Regions from separate parts of the Microbacterium rhizophilum genome, predicted to be linked through region 2. Evidence: predicted binding sites of a transcription regulator. Region 2 holds the regulator's gene; the other holds the start of a gene.
What was found. Region 2 encodes HrcA, which represses chaperone genes, less so after heat shock. Its sites were predicted from a motif close to TTNGCACTCGNNNNNNNCGAGTGCNAA; they were not measured.
Positions count from the first base shown of each region.

Region 1 (7,579 bases), on a different contig from region 2:
CGCCCTGTCCGCGACGTCGTCCGCGGCGGCCGCGCTCGCGCCCGCCGACGTGACCGTCGTCGTCATTCCCGACGCCGCGGACGGGCTCGGAGCCACGCTCCGCGGCGCGCTCGCGCAGGCGCTCGGGGCCGACGTCGATGCGGTCGTGATCCTGCCCGTCGACACCCCCGGGGTCGCTCCCTCCGCGATCCGTCGCGTGATCGCGGAAGGACGCGGATCGTCCGACGCGCTCGTGCAGGCGACCTATCGCGGGCGGCCGGGGCATCCGGTGCTCATCGGCCGCGACCACGTCGAGTCGCTGCGGGTGGCGCTGTCCGGAGACGCGGGAGCGCGCGGGTACCTCGTCTCCCACGGCGTGCGCGAGGTCGACTGCGCCGACCTGTGGTCGGGCGAGGACGTCGACGAGCAGCCGGATCGAGCCGCCGCGGGCCCCGCCTAGGCTGGACCGATGAGCCGCGCGTCCGATCGCCGTCGCGGACGGGCGCCACGGGGCCTGCTGCCCGTCGCGGGTGCGATCGCGGTCGGCGTGCTCACCGCGATCCAGTCCCGCCTGAACGGTGGGCTGGGCGCCGCGATCGACGACGCGATCGTGGCCGCGGTCATCTCGTTCGGCTCCGGATTCCTGATCATGGCGGTCGCCATCAGCGCGCTGCCGTCCGGCCGGGCCGCCGCCGCACGACTGCGGCGCGGCCTGCGCGGCGGTGACATCCCGTGGTGGATCATGATCGGCGGCGCCGCGGGCGCCCTCACGGTCGGCTCGCAGGGACTCGTGGTCGGCGTGATCGGCACCGCGATGTTCACGGTCGGCGTCGTGGCGGGTCAGACCCTCAGCGGGCTCGCGCTCGACCGCGCGGGCTACAGCCCCGCGGGCGTGACGGCCGTGACGCTCCCGCGCCTGGTCGGCGTCGCGTTCGCGCTCGCCGCGGTGGCGTTCTCGCTCACGGGCGGCACGGTGGGACGGGTGCCGTTGTGGATGCTCCTCCTTCCGGTCCTCGTGGGCGCGGGCCTCGCGTGGCAGCAGGCCACGAACGGGCGTCTGCAGCGAAAGGTCGGATCGGCCATGGCCGCGACGTTCGTGAACTTCGTCGGCGGGACCGTCGTGCTCGGGGTCATCGCCCTCGCGCGGATCCAGGTGACGCACCTTCGCGCGTTCCCGCCGGAGCCGTGGCTCTACCTGGGCGGCGCGACCGGCGTGGTCTACATCGCGCTGTCGGCCGCGCTCGCGCCGCGGATCGGCGTGCTGCTGCTGACGCTCGGATCCGTGCTCGGCATGCTGATCGGATCCTTCGTGCTCGACCTGGTGTGGCCGCCCGCGGTGCCGCCGTCGCCGTGGCGCTCGGCGGTCACCGTGCTCGTGGCGTGTGCGGGCGTGGCCATCGCGGCGCTTCCGGGCGCGCGGCGTCGCTGACGCGACCGGCCCGGGTCAGCGCCTGCGCTGGGGCATGCGCGAGACGAAGCGCTCGCCGTCGACCACCTTGCCGCGCACGGGACGCGAGCGCTCGGGGCGGCCTCCGACGTAGAGCCATCCGAGCAGGCGCTCGCCCTTCGCGAGGCCGTGGGCCTTCGCCACCGCCTTGGCGCGCGTGTAGTCGCCCGTGCGCCAGAACACGCCCCAGCCGGCCTCGTCGAGCAGCAGGCTGAGCGCGTGGGCGACGCCCGCGGCCGTCGCCTCCTGCTCCCACGCGTCGATCTTCGTCGAGCGCACCGCGGCCACCACCGCGATCAGCAGGGGAGCGCGCAGCGGCTTGGTGTTGACGCCCTTCCTCCCCTCGGCCTTCGCGATCGCGCGGCCGAGGACCAGCCGGTCGTCGCCGCGCAGCTCGATCAGGCGCCACGGCTTCAGCTCCTTGTGGTCGGCCACGCGCCCCGCGGCCGAGACCAGCTCGACGAGCTGCTCGTGCGTGGGCGCCTCGTCGTTGACCTTCGACAGCGAGCGTCGCGCCCGCATCGCGTCGAGCGCGGTCACGCCACCTCGTCCGAGGCGCCGTGCTGGTCGTCCTCCGGAGTGAAGTTCAGCGACAGCGAGTTCATGCAGTAGCGGTCGCCGGTCGGCGTGCCGAAGCCGTCGGGGAACACGTGGCCCAGGTGCGATCCGCAGTTCGCGCAGCGCACCTCGGTGCGCTCCATGCCGTGGCTGCTGTCGTCGAGCAGCTGCACCGCGTCGGGGCGGATGGACTCGTAGAAGCTCGGCCAGCCGCAGTGCGAGTCGAACTTGGTGCCGCTCTTGAACAGCTCGCTGCCGCACGCGGCGCACGTGTAGAGGCCCGCGCGCTCCTCGTCCAGCAGCTCGCCCGTCCAGGGGCGCTCGGTGCCGGCCTCGCGCAGCACGGCGTACTGCTCGGGCGACAGCTCGGTGCGCCACTCGTCGTCGGACTTGCTCACGTTGTACGACATGGATTCCTCCCGGGGGTCGCTACCAGATTACGGCCGCGCGGAGGCGCCGGGATCGTGTGTGACGCGCGCCCGCGGCGCCCTCGGATCGGGATCCTCCGCGCGCCCGAGGAGAGAATGGAGCGGTGGATCCGGATGAGAACGCGCCCGCGGCCGTGGCCGCCCGCTTCGCCCGCTTCGCGCGCGACGAGGCTCCCGGCCGATCCGCCGTCTACCTCGCGTGGGCGACGGCGGTGGCGGACAGCCCCGAGCTGTGTGCGATCCTGGCCCGCATCCCGGCCACGCATCGGCAGCCGCCGCTCGTGTTCGCCGTGACCCGGATGCTGGGTGCGCCGGTGGGCGGTGCGGACGACTGGGCGGCGTTCGTGCGGGCCCGCGCCGACGAGGTCGTGGCGGAGTGCGCCGCGCGCAGCCTGCAGACCAACGAGCCGCTGCGCTGCGCCGCGCTGCTGCCGGCCCTGAGCCTGATCGAGGGCCCGATCGCGCTGCTCGAGCTCGGCGCCTCCGGGGGGCTGTGCCTGTACCCGGATCGCTATGCCTACCGGTTCGGCGACGCCGCGCTCGGGGAGTCGGACGTGGTGATGGAGGCAGAGGTCCGGGGGCGCCCGCTGCCGCCCATCGCTCTGCCGGACGTCGTGTGGCGCGCGGGCATCGACCTGCAGCCCCTCGACGCGCGGGACGCGTCCGATCGCGCGTGGCTCGAGGGCCTGGTGTGGCCCGAGGAGCGCGAGCGCGCGGCGCGCATCTCGGCGGCTCTCGACATCGTCGCGGCCGACTCGCCGCTGCTCGTGGCGGGGGACGCGGCGGATGCCGACCTGGTCCGCCGCGTCGCGGCCCAGGCGCCGACCGACGCGACGCTCGTCGTCACGACCCCGGGCGTCCTGCCCTACGTGCCGCGCGCCCGGCGCGCGGCGCTGATCACGGCGCTCACCGCCGATCCGGATGACGCGACGGGCATCCGCCCCGGCGGCATCCGCTGGATCACGCTCGATCATCCCGCGCTGCACGACGCGTGGATCCCCCCGATCGACCCCGCCGGATGGCCCGGCTTCGCGCTCGCGCTGGACGGCCGCGTGCTCGCGGCGGCCGACCCGCTGGGATCCTGGATCGACTGGCGGGCCTGAGCCGCCGCGGTGCGCCTCCGAGGGCGTCGAGGCACCGCGGATAGCCTCGAGATCGTGCCCCTCTCCGACCGCGACCGCGCCCTCCTCGACTTCGAGGCCCGGTGGCGCGTGCACGGCGGCGCGAAGGAGGAGGCGATCCGCTCCGAGCTCGAGATGGCGCCCGCGCGGTACTACCAGCTGCTCGGCCGGCTGATCGACTCGGCCGACGCGCTCGCCGCGGATCCGCTGCTCGTCGGGCGCCTGCGCCGGCTGCGCGACGCCCGGGACGCGTCGCGCTCGCGCATCGCCGGCTGACCGGGCCGCCGTCCACGGGATGGACAGGCGCCCCGGGTACGATCGACGCGTGCCGACCAGCTACCCCCGGGACCGCTTCGATGACGTCCCCCGCCAGGCCGCGCGCGTCGGCGCGCACCGCGCCGAGCAGCCCCGCACGCCCCGCGGCGTGGTCCTGCTGTGGGCGGCGCTCGCCACGGTCGTGCTGACGATCGCGGGCATCATCGGGTTCCTCGTGCTGTCGCAGCGCGCCGATGAGCTGCCGTCGCAGCCGCAGAGCCAGCCCACCGTGACGCCGGTCGTGGACACCACGTACACCGTGCTCGTCCTGAACGGCACGGGCACCGCGGGCGTGGCCGAGGAGGTCGCCGGCCGGCTCGTCGCCGCCGGCTGGGCCGAGGACAAGGTGGTGCCCAGCGACTCCTCCGCGACCGACTTCCCGCAGACGACCGTGTACTACGCGGCCCCCGAGGAGGAGGCCGCCGCGCTCGGCGTCGCGCAGGCCATCGGCGGCGCGCGGACCGAGCAGAGCGACCAGTACTCGACGCCCGGCGACGAGGAGCAGGAGCTCGCCGTGGTCGTCGGGCTGGACCGTGTTTCGGCCGGGTAAACAGTTCGATGCAGGTGTGTCAACACTGCCCTGAACCGCGCTGAGGCCCGGAATCACGCGGATACGATTCCCCGGTAATCCCCTCCCGCACCCCGGAGGGCCCAGTACCAGGAGAGTTCGCATGACCCAGGGCACCGTCAAGTGGTTCAACGCCGAGAAGGGCTACGGGTTCATCACCGTGGCGGACGGCAGCCAGGACGTCTTCGTCCATTACTCGAACATCGAGATGAGCGGATTCCGCGTGCTCGAGGAGGGGCAGTCCGTCGAGTTCAACGTCGGCACCGGCCAGAAGGGCCCCCAGGCCGAGGCGGTCCGCCCGGTCTGACGCCCGCATGCGAAGAGGCGCCCCGCGACATCGTCCGCGGGGCGCCTCTTCGCATGTGCGACGGCGCGTCTCGCGCGGCTTGCACTCGATGGGGGTGAGTGCCAGAATCATCCTGGCACTCACCTCAGGCGAGTGCTAAAGACCACACGCCTACGTCCGGGAGGGACGACACCAACATGGCAAAGATGATCGCTTTCGACGAGGAGGCCCGCCGCGGCCTCGAGCGCGGCCTCAACATCCTGGCCGACGCCGTCAAGGTGACGCTCGGCCCGCGCGGTCGCAACGTCGTGCTCGAGAAGAAGTGGGGCGCCCCCACGATCACGAACGACGGCGTCTCGATCGCCAAGGAGATCGAGCTCGACGACCCGTACGAGAAGATCGGCGCGGAGCTCGTCAAGGAGGTCGCCAAGAAGACCGACGACGTCGCCGGCGACGGCACCACGACCGCGACCGTGCTTGCCCAGGCTCTCGTCCGCGAGGGTCTCCGCAACGTCGCGGCCGGCGCCGACCCCATCAGCCTGAAGCGCGGCATCGAGAAGGCCGTCAAGGCGCTCTCGGACGAGCTGCTCGCGCAGGCCAAGGAGGTCGAGTCGAAGGAGCAGATCGCCGCGACCGCGTCGATCTCGGCCGCCGACCCCGCGATCGGCGAGCTCATCGCCGAGGCCATCGACAAGGTGGGCAAGGAGGGCGTCGTCACCGTCGAGGAGTCGAACACCTTCGGCACCGAGCTCGAGCTCACCGAGGGCATGCGCTTCGACAAGGGCTACCTGAACCCCTACTTCGTCACGGACCCGGAGCGCCAGGAGGCCGTCTTCGAGGACCCGTACATCCTCATCGCGAACCAGAAGATCTCGAACATCAAGGACCTTCTGCCCGTCGTCGACAAGGTGATCCAGTCGGGCAAGGAGCTCGTCATCATCGCCGAGGACGTCGAGGGCGAGGCGCTCGCGACGCTCGTGCTGAACAAGATCCGCGGCATCTTCAAGTCGGTCGCCGTCAAGGCCCCCGGCTTCGGCGACCGCCGCAAGGCCCAGCTGCAGGACATCGCGATCCTGACCGGTGGCCAGGTCATCACCGAGGAGGTCGGTCTCAAGCTCGAGAACACCGAGCTCGACCTGCTCGGCCGCGCGCGCAAGGTCATCGTCACCAAGGACGAGACCACGATCATCGAGGGCGCCGGCGAGGCGGACCAGATCGAGGGTCGCGTGACCCAGATCCGTCGCGAGATCGAGAACACCGACAGCGACTACGACCGCGAGAAGCTGCAGGAGCGCCTCGCCAAGCTCGCCGGCGGCGTCGCCGTCATCAAGGCGGGCGCGGCCACCGAGGTCGAGCTCAAGGAGCGCAAGCACCGCATCGAGGACGCCGTCCGCAACGCGAAGGCCGCCGTCGAGGAGGGCATCGTCGCCGGTGGTGGCGTCGCGCTCATCCAGGCCGGCAAGATCGTCTTCGGCTCGCTCGAGCTCGAGGGCGACGAGCAGACCGGTGCGAACATCGTGAAGGTCGCCATCGAGGCCCCGCTCAAGCAGATCGCGCTCAACGCCGGTCTCGAGCCCGGCGTCGTGGCCAACAAGGTCGCCGACCTGCCGGTCGGCCACGGCCTGAACGCCGCCACGGGCGAGTACGGCGACCTGTTCGCACAGGGCATCATCGACCCGGCCAAGGTGACGCGCTCCGCGCTGCAGAACGCGGCGTCGATCGCCGGCCTGTTCCTCACGACCGAGGTCGTCGTCGCCGACAAGCCCGAGAAGGCCGCCGCTCCGGCGGGCGACCCGACGGGTGGCATGGACTTCTGAGTCCGGACCTCGCACGAGCGAAGCGCTCCTCCTTCGGGAGGGGCGCTTCGCCGTCTACCGTCCCCGGATCCGGCCGCGTGCACTGTGACGGGATGTGACGGCGCGGGATGCGGCCTCGCCCGGATGCGGGTGAGACTGGCGCGACCTGCGATCCGCATCCCGAAGGACGAATCGATGACCCCCGACACCGCCGTCTCGCCCGCCGCCGACCTCGAGACGCCCCTGAAGTTCGCGTACTGGGTGCCCAACGTCTCGGGCGGCCTGGTCGTCTCCACGATCGAGCAGCGCACGAGCTGGGACTTCGACTACAACAAGAAGCTCGCCCGCATCGCCGAGGACGCCGGATTCGAGTACGCGCTGTCGCAGACGCGCTACGCCGCCAGCTACGGCGCCGACAAGCAGCACGAGGCGACGGCGTTCACCCTCGGCCTGCTGGGTGCGACCGAGCGCCTCAAGATCATCGCCGCGGTCCACCCCGGCATGTGGCATCCCGGCGTGCTCGCCAAGTGGCTGATCACGGCCGACCACATCTCGAACGGCCGGGCCGCCGTGAACATCGTGTCGGGCTGGCTGAAGGACGAGTTCGTGAAGTTCGGGCTGCCGTGGCTCGAGCACGACGAGCGGTACGTGCGCACCGAGGAGTTCATCACGGTGCTGCGGGGCCTGCTCACCGAGCGCGACTTCTCGTTCCACGGCGCGCACTACGACATCGACGAGTTCACGCTCTCGCCCGCGCCGCTCGACGTCCCCGGTCGCGCGCATCCCGAGATCTTCTTCGGCGGCAACTCGACCGCCGCGCAGGCCGCGGCCGGGCGCACGGCCGACTGGTACTTCTCCAACGGCCGCTCGCTCGAGGGCTTCCGGGAGAACATCGCCGGCGTGCTCGCGGCCGCGGGTTCCGGGGCCCGCACCGCGCCCGCGGCGCCGCGCTTCGGCATCAACGGGTTCGTGATCGTGCGGGACACCGAGCACGAGGCGACCGAAACCCTGCGCGAGGTGATCGCGAAGGCGCACCGCCCCGCCGTGGAGGGCTTCGCCGCCGCGGTCAAGGAGGCAGGCC
Region 1 covers NZ_JBCNUN010000005.1:42,682-50,260, reverse strand. The annotation lists gene AAD528_RS10125 (nucleotidyltransferase family protein) at 1-439, shown strand, start outside; gene AAD528_RS10120 (DMT family transporter) at 449-1,408, shown strand; gene AAD528_RS10115 (nitroreductase family protein) at 1,424-1,948, opposite strand; gene msrB (peptide-methionine (R)-S-oxide reductase MsrB) at 1,963-2,394, opposite strand; gene AAD528_RS10105 (DUF2332 family protein) at 2,517-3,515, shown strand; gene AAD528_RS10100 (DUF3263 domain-containing protein) at 3,570-3,809, shown strand; gene AAD528_RS10095 (LytR C-terminal domain-containing protein) at 3,859-4,398, shown strand; gene AAD528_RS10090 (cold-shock protein) at 4,520-4,723, shown strand; gene groL (chaperonin GroEL) at 4,900-6,519, shown strand; gene sfnG (dimethylsulfone monooxygenase SfnG) at 6,694-7,579, shown strand, end outside.
Region 1: the regulator HrcA is predicted to act here: its motif matches at 4,836-4,862, upstream of groL (chaperonin GroEL).

Region 2 (7,579 bases):
GCAGCGAGCGCTGCAGGAAGTGGTACTGCGCGTAGCCGGTGATCACCAGCGCGAGCGTGGGGAGCACGAGATGCTGCAGGGTGTCGAGGACGGCGGGGAAGAAGCCGTCGACTCCTCGAGACGCGGCGCCGGTCACGTAGAAGATGCGCGTGCCGACGGCGTTGTTGAGCGCGATCGCGAGGAGCACGATGCCCAGCGCGCCGACCACGATCGGGATGTTCATCGTCACGATCGAGATGCCCTGCCACACGCGGTCGGCGGTCTTGTACTGGCGGGCCGCGGTGTAGACGCCGAGGCCGACGCCGACGAGGGTCAGCAGGATCGTCGCGCCCAGCATCAGCTCGGCGGAGATCCACATGCGGTAGGCGACCTGCTCGTTGACGGACTGCCCGACGGGGCTCACGCCCCAGTCCCAGCGGAGCAGGATGCCGCTGATCCAGCCCCACCAGCGCTCGATGAGCGGCACCTTGTCGTCGAGGTTGCGCGGGCGCAGCAGACCGACGATCTGCTCTTCGGACAGGGGAGGGCGGCGTCCGACGTAGTTCGCGCGCGGGTCCAGATAGCCCCAGGCGAGGAAGTACGTCAGATTGGTCACCGCCAGGATCATCAGCAGCCAGCCCGCAGTGCGGCGCAGCAGGAAACGGATCAAGGCGTGGAGCTTCTTTCGTGACAGACGTTTCGGCGACTCTACGCTCGGGCGCGTGCTCCACCAGCACGAGCGGGCAGCCGTGCGAAAAGCGTTACCGTTCTGTGTTCTCCCTGTGAAAAGCACGCAACATGGTGGGAATGACAACGCAACCTGCATGGTGCACGCGGGCGCGGGGATCGAAGACCGGGCGTTCTGCGCGTCGGGCGTCCGGGCGGGGTGACGGACCTGGCGCACCGTAGAATCGAGGGGACATGTCACCCCGCGCCTCTACACCGCTCGAGCCCGCCGCGACGCCCCCCGAGCGCATCCGCAACTTCTGCATCATCGCCCACATCGACCACGGCAAGTCCACGCTGGCCGATCGCATGCTGCAGATCACCGGCGTGGTCTCGGACCGCGACATGCGTGCGCAGTACCTCGACCGGATGGACATCGAGCGCGAGCGCGGCATCACGATCAAGTCGCAGGCCGTGCGCATGCCGTGGGAGCAGGACGGCGAGACGTTCGCGCTGAACATGATCGACACGCCGGGTCACGTCGACTTCACCTACGAGGTGTCCCGCTCGCTCGCCGCGTGCGAGGGCGCGATCCTGCTCGTCGACGCGGCACAGGGCATCGAGGCCCAGACGCTGGCGAACCTCTACCTCGCGCTCGAGAACGACCTGACGATCGTCCCGGTGCTGAACAAGATCGACCTGCCGGCGGCCGATCCGGATCGCTTCGCGAAAGAGCTCGCCGACCTCATCGGCGGCGACCCCGACGACGTGCTGCGGGTGTCGGGCAAGACGGGGCAGGGCGTCGAGGAGCTGCTGGACCGCCTCGTCAGGGAGATCCCCGCGCCGAAGGGCGACGCCGAGGCGCCGGCCCGCGCGATGATCTTCGACTCGGTCTACGACGCCTACCGCGGCGTGGTGACGTACGTCCGCATGATCGACGGCACCCTCACGCCGCGCGAGCGGATCCAGATGATGTCGACGCGCGCCACGCACGAGCTGCTCGAGATCGGCGTCTCCGCGCCGGAGCCCGTGCCTTCGAAGGGCCTCGGCGTCGGCGAGGTGGGCTACCTCATCACCGGTGTGAAGGACGTGCGGCAGTCGAAGGTCGGCGACACGATCACCAACGCGCGCACGCCCGCGACCGAGGCGCTGGCGGGGTACGTCGACCCGAAGCCGATGGTCTACTCGGGTCTGTATCCGATCGACGCCAGTGACTATCCCGACCTGCGCGAGGCGCTCGACAAGCTGAAGCTGTCGGATGCCTCGCTGGCCTACGAGCCGGAGACCTCCGTCGCGCTGGGCTTCGGGTTCCGCTGCGGCTTCCTCGGCCTGCTGCACCTGGAGATCATCACCGAGCGCCTCGAGCGCGAGTTCGGGCTCGACCTGATCACGACGGCGCCGAGCGTGATCTACGAGGTGACGTCCGAGACGGGCGAGAACATCGTCGTGACCAACCCGAGCGAGTATCCGGACGGCAAGATCAATGCCGTGACCGAGCCGATCGTGAAGGCGTCGGTCCTCGCACCCAAGGACTACGTCGGCACGATCATGGACCTGTGCCAGAGCCGGCGCGGCACGCTGCTCGGCATGGACTACCTGTCGGAGGAGCGCGTCGAGTTGAAGTACACGATGCCGCTCGGCGAGATCGTGTTCGACTTCTTCGACCAGCTCAAGAGCCGCACGCAGGGCTACGCGAGCCTCGACTACGAGCCCGCCGGGCGCCAGGAGGCCGACCTCGTGAAGGTCGACATCCTGCTGCAGGGCGACCGCGTCGACGCGTTCAGCGCGATCGTGCACCGCGACAAGGCCTACGCGTACGGCACCACGATGACCGAGCGGCTGCGCAAGCTGATCCCGCGTCAGCACTTCGAGGTGCCGATCCAGGCCGCGATCGGCGCGCGCATCATCGCGCGCGAGAACATCCGCGCGATCCGCAAGGACGTGCTGGCCAAGTGCTACGGCGGTGACATCACCCGCAAGCGCAAGCTGCTCGAGAAGCAGAAGGAAGGCAAGAAGCGGATGAAGACCATCGGCCGGGTCGAGGTGCCGCAGAACGCGTTCATCGCGGCCCTGTCCGGCGACGTCGAGACCAAGGCCAAGTAGGCGCTCAGGCTCGGCACGTAGGGTGGATGACATGCGTCGCGGGACCTTCCAGGACGAGACGGTCGACTATGCGGCGGTCGGCGCCACGCAGGCGCACGACCTGCTGCAGTACCCGCCGGAGCACAGCCTCCCGGCGGCCGATTCGTGGCGCATCGGCAGCGGCGAGGACCGCTTCCGCTCGGCGGGCGACGCGCTGCTGTCCTGGGGAGCGCTGAAGGGCGCGGGCCTGAAGGTGACCGACGTGCGGCCCGCTCCGGGCCCGGCGTACTCCGGCGTCAGCTTCGACGGCGAGGGCAACGCGATCGCCCCCTCCAAGCTCGAGACCGACCAGCGCTACGACGCCGAGGGCACGCCGTACGCGGGCCCGGGCACCACGCTGCGCGTGCACGGTCGCGTGAACGGCATGCGCGCCGATGCCGAGCTGCGCGTCATCTTCGTGATCGAGGAGGCCCGTCGCGTCGGCTTCGCGCTCGGCACCGTCGGCGGCTCCATGGTGAGCGGCGAGGAGTCGTTCACGATCGAGTGGCGCGACAACGACGAGGTCTGGTTCACCGTGAAGGCCTTCGACCGGCCCGTGGGCCTGCTGTACCGGATGTTCCGCGGCTTCGTGCGCCGTCGGCGCCGGGCCCTGTCCGCCGGCTACCTGCGCGCGATCTCCCCGCTGTTCGCCACGCCGGGGTCCTGATGGCCGGTGCGCTTCCGCTGGGCGATCCCGCTCCGGCGGACGGACGCCTGCCCGCGCAGGTGCGGATCGATCCGGATGTCGACTTCGGCGTCTACCTGCACGTGCCGTTCTGCCGTGTGCGATGCGGTTACTGCGACTTCAACACCTACACGTCGGGTGAGCTGCGCGGCGCGCGCCAGGACGAGTACGCCGACACCCTGCTGCGCGAGGTCGCGCTGGGGCGGGAGGTGCTCGCCGAGGCGGGCGCGCTGCGCGCCGCGAGCACGGTGTTCTTCGGCGGCGGCACGCCCACGCTGCTGCCGGCGGGCGACCTGGGCCGGATGCTCGACGGCGTGATCTCCGCGTTCGGGCTCGCCGACGGCGCCGAGATCACGATCGAGGCGAACCCCGACACGGTGACGCCCGCCGTCGCGCGCGAGCTCGCGGCATCCGGCGTCACGCGGATCTCGGTCGGCATGCAGTCGTCCGTGCCGCACGTGCTCGCCGCGCTCGACCGCACCCACACGCCCGGCAACGTCCGCACTGCCGTGGACGCCGCGCGCGGGGCCGGGCTCGACGTGAGCGTCGACCTGATCTACGGCGCGCCGGGGGAGACCCTCGCCGACTGGGAGGCGTCGCTGGACGCCGCCCTCGCGCTCGAGTCGGATCACATCTCGGCCTACGCGCTCATCATCGAGGACGGCACCAAGCTCGCGCGGCAGATCCGCCGCGGCGAGGTGCCCGCCCCGGATGACGACCTGCAGGCCGACATGTACGAGCTGGCGGACGCGAAGCTCGGGACGGCGGGCTTCGACTGGTACGAGGTCAGCAACTGGTCGCGCGGCGTGGAGCACCGCTCGCGCCACAACCTGGCCTACTGGCGCGGCCTCGACTGGTGGGGCTTCGGTCCGGGCGCCCACAGCCACGTCGGCGGTCTGCGCTGGTGGAACGTCAAGCATCCGGCCGCCTATGCGCAGCGCCTCTCGCTCGGCGAGTCGCCGGCGGCGGGACGCGAGATCCCGGATGCGGAGGCCCGGGCCCTGGAGCGCGTGCTGCTGGAGAGCCGGATCCGCGAGGGTCTGGCCGTCGATGCCCTCGCGCCGGACGCGCGCCGCGCGGTCGCGGGCCTCGTCGCCGACGGCCTGGTCGACGGCGCCGCGGCGGTGCGCGGCCGCGTGGTCCTGACGTTGCGCGGGCGGCTGCTCGCCGACGCCGTGGTGCGCGCGCTCACGGAGTGACACGTTCTCCGGAGATGCCGGCTTCTCAGGACTTCGCGAGCGCAATCGATCCTGAGAACGCGGGATCCCCTGAGAAGCGACCTGCGGTGCGGGCTTACAACCTGCGCGAGGGATTCTCGCTAGAATTGGCACTCAGAAGGATCGAGTGCCAAGCGCGACGGGGAGGTGCCCATGGTCACGGAACGCGGACTGCAGGTCCTCCGTGCGATCGTGCAGGACTACGTCGACACGCACGAGCCGGTCGGCAGCAAGTCGATCGTCGAGCGGCATGCCTTCGGGGTGTCGGCCGCGACGATCCGCAACGACATGGCGCTGCTCGAGGACGAGGAGCTGATCGCCGCTCCGCACACGTCCTCGGGGCGGGTGCCGACCGACAAGGGGTATCGGGTCTTCGTCGACCACCTCGCCGAGCTGCGCCCGCTGTCCGCGGCGCAGCGCGCGGCGATCTCGACGTTCCTCGCGGATCCCGCCGACCTCGACGACCTGCTCGCCCGCACCGTGCGGCTGCTCACGCAGCTCACGGGCCAGGTCGCGCTGGTCCAGTACCCGTCATTCGCCTCCGCGAACGTCACGCACGTCGAGCTCGTGCGGCTCGACGAGTTCCGGATGCTCGTGATCATCGTCACCGACACCGGACGCGTCTCGCAGCGACTCACGGCCACGCCGCGGGGCGTGGACGAGGAGGACGTCGCGGTGCTGCGCGCGCAGCTCGCGGCGCTCATCGCGGGGCGCTCCGTGCGATCCGGATCCGAGCGGATCGACGCGCTGCGCGCATCCGCCCCCGGCGAGCGGTCGCGGCTCGACGAGGCGCTCATCACGATCGCGGCGGTGGTGGGCGAGGAGCTCGACGAGTTCCGGCAGGACCGGCTGGTGATGGCCGGGGCCGCGACGCTCGCCAGGCGGGAGCAGGACTTCCGCGGCAGCATCCATCCGCTGCTCGAGGCGATCGAGGAGCAGGTGACGCTGCTGCGGCTGATGTCGGAGATGGCCGCGGACGACAAGGGCCTGTCCGCCAGCATCGGCCGCGAGAACGCCGCGTTCGGTCTGGGTGAGGCCTCGATCATCGCGAGCGACTACGACGCGACGATCGGCCGCGCGCGCGTGGGACTCATGGGACCCGTGCGCATGGACTACCCCAGCAACCTGGCGGCGGCACGCGCGGTGGCGCGGTACCTGACCCGGCTGCTGGACGAGGACGACAACCGCCGGTAGGCGGACCGAAGGTGTACCCGGATCGCGCTGGGCGCGATCCTCGACGAGATGCGGATCGCGCGGCGCGCGATCCATCGAGAGGCGAGTGTGGCTGATCACTACGAGGTGCTCGGGGTGTCGCGCGAGGCGACGTCCGACGAGATCAAGAAGGCGTACCGCAGGCTCGCGCGCCAGCTTCATCCCGACGTGAACCCCAGCGAGGACGCGTCGGAGAAGTTCAAGGCCGTCACGCACGCCTACGAGGTGCTGAGCGACGACGAGAAGCGCCGCCGCTACGACATGGGCGGCGACGACGGCATGTTCGGCGGCGCCGGGGGCGGCTTCGGCGGGTTCAGCGACATCTTCGAGACGTTCTTCGGTGCGGGAGGCGGCGGCCGGGGCGGACGCCCGCGGTCGCGCCGGGAGCGCGGTCAGGACGCGCTCGTGCGCGTCACGCTCGAGCTCGGCGACGTGGTCTTCGGGGCGCACCGCGACCTCGAGGTCGACACGGCCGTCCTGTGCGAGACCTGCCAGGGCTCGTGCTGCCAGCCCGGCACCAGTCCCGAACGCTGCGAGATCTGCGGCGGCTCGGGCCACGTGCAGCGCCAGGTGCGCAGCCTCCTCGGCAACGTCGTGACCTCGCAGCCCTGCGGCGCGTGCCAGGGGTACGGCACCACGATCCCGCACCCGTGCCCGACATGCGGCGGCCAGGGCCGCGTCCGCTCGCGCCGCACGGTGTCGGTCGACATCCCGGCGGGTGTCGAGTCGGGTCTGCGCCTGCAGCTGCCCGGATCGGGCGAGGTCGGCCCCGCGGGCGGCCCGAACGGCGACCTCTACATCGAGGTGCAGGTCACGCCGCACGCCGTGTTCAGCCGCGACGGCGACGACCTGCTCGCGACGCTGGAGGTGTCGATGACCGACGCCATCCTGGGCACGACGACCACGATCGACGCGCTCGACGGCACGGTTGACCTCGAGCTGCGCGCGGGCGTGCAGGGCGGCGACGTCCTGACGATCAAGGACCGCGGCATCACCGGGCTGCGCTCGGGGCAGCGCGGCGACCTGCGCGTGGGCGTGCACGTCGTGACCCCGACGCGCCTGGACGCCAAGGAGCGCGCCTTGGTGGAGGAGCTCGCCAAGCGCACGAAGTCCCCGAAGCCGCAGCTGGCGGAGTTCCAGCAGGGCCTGTTCTCGAAGCTGCGCGACCGGTTCCGGAACGGCTGATCCGCCGTGGCGCTGCACTTCATCGACGAGACCGCCGGATCCGCCGGGGCCGGCGACACGCTGACGCTCACGGGCGCGGAGGCGCATCATGCCGCCGCCGTGCGGCGCGTCCGCGTGGGCGAGGCGGTCACGGTCACCGACGGCCGCGGCGCCTGGCTCGAGGGGGAGTGCGAGAGCGTGGCCCCGCGAGAGGTCGTGGTCCGGATCGTCGCGCGCCGCGACGAGGACGCGCCGAGCCCGCGCATCGCGCTCGCGCAGGCCCTCGCCAAGGGCGACCGCGACGAGCTCGCCGTGCAGGCGGCGACCGAGCTCGGCGTCGACGAGATCGTGCCGTGGCAGGCCTCGCGCAGCGTGTCGCGCTGGGAGGGCCCCAAGGCGGAGAAGGGCCGCGCGCGCTGGGCGACCATCGTGCGCGAGGCCGCCAAGCAGGCGCACCGCGCCTGGCTGCCCGAGGTGACGCCGATCGCCACCACGGCGGCGCTCGCGGCGCGCGCCGACCGGATCCTGGTGCTCG
Region 2 covers NZ_JBCNUN010000001.1:335,330-342,908, reverse strand. The annotation lists gene AAD528_RS01770 (ABC transporter permease) at 1-649, opposite strand, end outside; gene lepA (translation elongation factor 4) at 901-2,748, shown strand; gene AAD528_RS01760 (DUF1990 domain-containing protein) at 2,780-3,433, shown strand; gene hemW (radical SAM family heme chaperone HemW) at 3,433-4,650, shown strand; gene hrcA (heat-inducible transcriptional repressor HrcA) at 4,822-5,862, shown strand; gene dnaJ (molecular chaperone DnaJ) at 5,950-7,065, shown strand; gene AAD528_RS01740 (16S rRNA (uracil(1498)-N(3))-methyltransferase) at 7,072-7,579, shown strand, end outside.